DNA from 2 places in the Fictibacillus halophilus genome. Region 1 is predicted to be linked to the other one. Evidence: riboswitches for the same ligand, from Rfam matches in the RefSeq annotation. Region 1 holds a riboswitch; the other holds the start of a gene.
What was found. Region 1 has a riboswitch for S-adenosylmethionine ahead of I5J82_RS20075 (methionine ABC transporter ATP-binding protein). Riboswitches for the same ligand answer to the same signal wherever they lie in the genome.
Positions count from the first base shown of each region.

Region 2: it holds a riboswitch for S-adenosylmethionine, as region 1 does, so the genes downstream of both, metK (methionine adenosyltransferase) here and I5J82_RS20075 (methionine ABC transporter ATP-binding protein) in region 1, are expected to answer to the same signal.

Region 1 covers NZ_JAEACF010000007.1:6,948-10,128, forward strand. The annotation lists gene serS (serine--tRNA ligase) at 1-1,029, shown strand, start outside; tRNA gene I5J82_RS20070 (tRNA-Ser) at 1,274-1,366, shown strand; SAM riboswitch class I at 1,613-1,719, shown strand; gene I5J82_RS20075 (methionine ABC transporter ATP-binding protein) at 1,788-2,801, shown strand; gene I5J82_RS20080 (methionine ABC transporter permease) at 2,857-3,181, shown strand, end outside.
Region 2 covers NZ_JAEACF010000001.1:2,368,209-2,371,389, forward strand. The annotation lists partial or broken gene I5J82_RS12290 (glycosyltransferase family 4 protein) at 1-33, shown strand, start outside; gene metK (methionine adenosyltransferase) at 305-1,510, opposite strand; SAM riboswitch class I at 1,673-1,803, opposite strand; gene pckA (phosphoenolpyruvate carboxykinase (ATP)) at 2,065-3,181, shown strand, end outside.

The DNA.
Region 1 (3,181 bases):
ATCAAAACGATGGACGATGAGCTTCGTCAAGTAGAAGAAGACCTTAACGCGATCATGCTAACGTTGCCTAACATACCGCATGAAAGTGTTCCTGTAGGCGAGACAGAAGATGATAATGTACCTGTACGTCATTGGGGAGATGTTCCTGAGTTTGCTTTTGAAGCAAAACCTCACTGGGATCTCGCAACTGAACTCAATATCGTTGATTTTGAACGTGGAGCAAAAGTGACAGGCAGCCGTTTCGCTTTTTATAAAGGTCTAGGAGCTCGTTTAGAGCGTGCACTTATCAACTTTATGATGGATCTGCACGAAGATGAGCATGGCTACACAGAGGTGCTGCCTCCGTACATGGTTAACCGTCAAAGCATGACAGGAACAGGTCAGCTTCCTAAGTTTGAAGAAGACGCATTTAAAATTCGCGAAGAAGATTACTTCTTGATTCCAACTTCTGAGGTTCCTGTAACGAACATGCACCGAGAAGAGATTCTAACAGCTGACGAACTACCGATCACATATGCGGCGTACAGCGCTTGTTTCCGTTCTGAAGCAGGTTCTGCAGGACGCGATACGCGCGGTTTGATCCGTCAGCATCAGTTCAACAAGGTAGAGCTTGTTCGCTTCGTTAAACCTGAGGATTCTTATGAAGAGCTCGAGAAGCTTACAGGACACGCTGAAAAAGTACTTCAGCTGCTCAACCTTCCGTACCGCGTACTCAGCATGTGTACGGCTGACCTAGGATTCACAGCAGCTAAGAAATACGATATTGAAGTATACCTTCCTAGCTATGGTGAATACCGCGAGATTTCTTCTTGCTCTAACTTTGAGGACTTCCAAGCGCGCCGTGCTCAAATTCGTTTCCGTAGAGATGCAAAAGGAAAGCCAGAATTCGTTCATACGCTAAACGGATCTGGACTTGCGATCGGTCGTACAGTAGCCGCTATCTTAGAGAATTACCAACAAGAAGATGGAACTGTAGTGATTCCAGAAGTTCTGCGTCCATATATGGGTAACAAAGAAGTTATTAAGTAAAAAATGAAGAAGCTGACTCAAAAATGGTCTCTAAAAGGGCTTTTAGAGTCAGCTTTTGTATGTTTAAGGGTGTAAAAGGTTTCAGGTGGTAAGCACTGTTTTAGCGGCGTACGTGTAATAAATAAAAGAACACGTACCGTAAAAATGCACCTCCAAAAAAGGTAAAATAAAAAACAAAAAAAGTTTTTAAAAACCGTTGACACTTTATTTATCATCATGTTATTATAGTTCTTGTCAGTCACACGGAGGTATACCCAAGTCCGGCTGAAGGGATCGGTCTTGAAAACCGACAGGGGTTTAACGACCCGCGGGGGTTCGAATCCCTCTACCTCCTCCATATACATATTCAACCTCATCTGAGTTTCTCGGATGAGGTTTTTTGTTATGTTTTTTTCAAAACTTTAATGGAAGCACAGAAACTGCCATCGTTCATTTTGGAAAAACTCGGAGAAAACCCTAAAATAATTAAACCTTTGATATCAACTTATGTAAGCGCTAACACTTTAAAGCGATAAAATTAAGTATTGACAGAACTTTTAGACAGAGCGTATGATGACAACTATAACTTAATTCAATAATGCAATGCTTATTCAGAGAGACCGAGGGATCAGGCCCTATGACGTCCGGCAACCTCCATATTGGAACGGTGCTACTTCCTGCAGAATGATGATTCATTCTGGAAGATAAGTCGATGTTTACTTATTCGCCCTCTTCCATGAAATGAAGAGGGCTTTTTTATATGGTAAGGGGGAGGACATATGATCGAAATCAAGGACGTGACGAAATTATATAAAGTAAAAGGCAAAGAGATCATCGGAGTGAAAAATGTTTCACTGACGATAGAAAAAGGTGAGATCTTTGGCATTGTAGGATATAGCGGGGCTGGGAAGAGTTCGTTGCTGCGCTGTCTTAATTTATTGGAAAAACCAACATCAGGAGAAATCAAAATCGATGGCATCTCCATTACGAAGCTAGGGAAAAAGGAGCTGCGCTTGGAGCGTCTTAAAATCGGTATGATCTTTCAGCACTTTTATTTGATCAGTGCGAAGACGGTTTTTGAGAACATCGCTTTCGCTTTAAAAGCAGCCGGGAAAACGAAAGAGGAAATCAACCGTAAGACATACGAGCTTTTGAAGATGGTGGGATTAGAGAATCAAAAAGATCAGTACCCTTCTCAGCTGAGTGGTGGCCAGAAACAGCGAGTAGGCATCGCGAGAGCTCTTGCCAATGACCCGAAGGTTTTACTTTGTGATGAAGCTACTTCAGCTCTTGATCCGAATACAACGAGATCTATTCTTTCCCTTCTGAAGTCCATCAATAAAAAATTAGGAATTACGATCGTGCTGATCACTCATGAGATGGAAGTGGTAAAAGAAATCTGCCACCGAATGGCCATCATGCAGGATGGGGAAATCATCGAGTCGGGAGATGTGTATAACATTTTTGCTAACCCAGAAAAAGAGCTTACTAAAACGTTTATCAGCTCTGTGATTCAGATGGATCTACCAGAACCGCTCCTAAAGAACAGAAAAGGGACCGTCATCAAGATACAGTTTAAAGGGGCCATTGCAGAAGAAGCCGTAGTTTCTGAGCTTTTCCAAAACTTTAGTGTAAAAGGAAATATCCTTCACGGTAAGATCGAATATATTCAAGACACGCCGCTTGGAATCTTCATCATGGAACTAGTCGGTGAAGAGGCAGAAGTAAAGCGAGCGATTTCGTATATTGAAAGTCGCATAGAAAATCTTGAGGTGGTGAAACAAGTTGCTTGATTCTATTTTAAATATCCTTCCAGATTTGAATAAAGCATTTTTTGAAACATTATATATGGTCGCCATATCACTAGGTGTTTCATTAATTGTTGGTCTACCGCTGGGAATCATCCTGTTTGTTACCGACAAAGGTCTGTTGTTTGAGAATGTGTGGATCAAGCAGATAGCAGGCATTCTTGTGAACTTGGTCCGCTCTGTACCATTCATCATTTTATTAGTCGCTTTATTACCGTTGACTCAACTCATCACCGGAACAACGATCGGACCAACTGCAGCATCTGTCTCTTTATCCGTCGCAGCCATCCCTTTCTTTGCGAGGCTCGTAGAAACCTCTTTACGAGAGATCGATAAAGGAGTGATCGAAGCGGCCGTTGCAGTGG
Region 2 (3,181 bases), on a different contig from region 1:
AAGAAGAATAAAAATAAAACAATCATTGCGTAGCAGGCGCAAGATGAATATTAAGATATCCCTATATTTTAATTTTTATATCCCCCTGATAAACATTAGCGGTTCAAATGTTTATCAGGGGGACACCAAGAATTTTACACGAGGTAATCACAATTATATCCGTCAATAAGGTACATTTTTTTCAGTAAAACTTCTGATTAATTCCTTATTTAAAAATTTTTTCGATTTTCAACAGATCCTCCTTAACTGACGGATCACTACAAAAAAAGCAGACTTCCATTAGGAAGTCTGCTTTAACATATCATTAAATATTCGCTTGTTTCTTAAGCTCTGCAGCTTTATCTGTGTTTTCCCAAGGAAGATTGATGTCAGTACGTCCGAAGTGGCCGTATGCAGCAGTTTGCTTGTAGATCGGACGGCGAAGATCAAGCATCTTAATGATTCCAGCCGGACGAAGATCGAAGTTGTTGCGAACTAGTTCTACAAGAACTTCTTCAGAAACTTTTCCTGTTTCAAAAGTGTTTACAGCGATTGAAACGGGTTGAGCTACACCGATTGCATAAGCAAGCTGAACTTCTACTTTGTCAGCTAGACCTGATGCTACGATGTTCTTAGCTACATAACGAGCAGCATAAGCAGCTGAACGGTCAACTTTAGTTGCGTCCTTACCTGAGAATGCACCGCCACCGTGACGAGCATATCCACCGTAAGTATCAACGATGATCTTACGGCCAGTAAGACCAGCATCACCTTGTGGTCCACCGATTACGAAACGGCCAGTTGGGTTGATGAAGTATTTTGTGTTCTCGTCGATCAACTCAGCAGGAACAACAGGTGTGATTACTTTTTCTTTGATGTCTCTTTGAATTTCTTCAAGTGTGTTCTCAGGGTGATGCTGAGTAGAAATGACGATTGTGTCGATACGTACTGGCTTATCGTTCTCATCATACTCAACAGTTACTTGAGTTTTTCCATCTGGACGTAAGTATGGAATCTCTTCAGTCTTACGAACTTCTGTAAGACGACGAGATAATTTATGAGCTAGCGAGATTGGAAGAGGCATAAGCTCTTCTGTTTCGTTACACGCAAATCCGAACATTAGACCTTGGTCACCTGCACCGATTGCTTCGATTTCAGCATCTGTCATAGAACCTTCTCTTGCTTCAAGAGCTTGGTCAACACCCATCGCGATATCAGCAGATTGCTCATCGATAGAAGTTAATACTGCACACGTTTCAGAATCGAAACCATATTTTGCACGATCATAACCGATTTCTTTAATTGTCTCACGTACAACTTTTGGGATATCTACATAAGTAGAAGTTGTGATTTCACCTGCAACAAGTACAAGACCTGTAGTTACAGATGTTTCACATGCTACACGAGCATTTGCATCATTAGCTAAAATTTCATCTAGAATCGCATCTGAGATCTGATCACAGATCTTATCTGGATGGCCTTCTGTAACGGATTCTGATGTAAATAAACGACGACTAACTTTTTTGGACAAGTTAATATCCTCCCTTTAACTGCTTTCAGTATGATACGGTACTTTATTCTTATCTATTTTACACAGTTTATGTTCTTAACCTGAAAAAGGCATAAAAAAAGCCCTTCCCTGTTTCACATACATTCACGAGGGAAAAGGTTTTAAAACCATAATGCCTTCAACCTCTTATTGTCCAAGGTTATTTTCACCTTGCAGGTTAGCACCTTTTCATTTCCAGTGGCGTTATTGTTACCACTTTCATGTCGGTTGCTGGGTTTCATAGGGCCTGTCCCTCCACCTACTCAGAATAAGAGTAGCCGTTCTCGAAATATGATAGCGTAATGAGCACTCTCTGTCAATAGAAAACCCTATGAATAGCAATTAGTTTAGAGTATTATATTCTATAGAATGAAAGCGTTTTAAATAAGATGGATAATTCACATGATTTTAATCTTTTTTTAGGAAGCAAGAACTTTTTTGATGCACTTTCATAAAATAGTATACATTATTTAATTCAATGTGTTATACTAATTTTCGAATATATCACTCTAGGATAAAGGATGGTACTGTCTCATATGAATACTTTGGAATTTACGACAACCTTAAACGATCTTGTGACCCGTGAAACAACTCACCAGAACTTACCTGTTCCGGTTTTAGTAGAAAAATCTCTTCAGCGTAACGAGGGCATCCTTACATCCACAGGAGCACTTCAAGCTACAACGGGGAAATATACAGGCCGTTCCCCTGAGGATAAATTTATCGTTGAAGATGCTTCCATTAAAGATTCAATCGATTGGGGAAAGGTAAATAAGCCATTTTCACCAGAAAACTTTGATAAATTATACAAAAAAGTCCTCCAATACTTAGGGAATAAAGAAGAATTATTCGTATTTAAAGGGTTTGCTGGTGCAGACCGCGAGTATCGCCTTCCTATCCAAGTAATCAATGAGTATGCATGGCATAACCTTTTTGCTCATCAAATGTTTGTGCGCCCGAACCACGATGAGCTAGATACTCATGAATCTCAATTCACAGTTGTTTCAGCGCCAGGATTTCAAGCTAACCCGGCTGAAGATGGAACAAACTCCGAGACATTTATTATCGTTTCTTTCGAGAAGAAAATTGTTTTGATCGGTGGTACTGAGTACGCAGGTGAAATTAAAAAATCTGTATTCTCTGTCATGAACTACATTCTACCTGAAAAAGGCATTCTATCTATGCACTGTTCTGCAAACGTTGGGAATGAAGGAGATGTGGCTTTATTTTTCGGACTATCCGGAACTGGAAAAACTACTTTATCTGCTGACCCGAATCGTCGTTTGATCGGAGATGATGAGCATGGTTGGGCTAACACTGGTGTCTTCAATATCGAAGGTGGATGTTATGCTAAAACAATCGACCTCTCTAAAGAAAAAGAACCACAAATTTGGAACGCGATTCGTTTTGGAAGTGTTTTAGAGAATGTGATGATCGACCCAGTTACGAGAGAAGCTGATTATAAAGATTCTTCACTAACAGAAAACACACGCGCAGCGTATCCTGTTGATGCTATTCCAAATATTATTCAACCAAGTGTCGCAGGACACCCGAACACAATCATCTTCTTAACAGCTGACGCATTCGGTGTACTGCCTCCAATCAGCAAACTTACTAAAGAACAAGCAATGTATCACTTCTTATCAGGATACA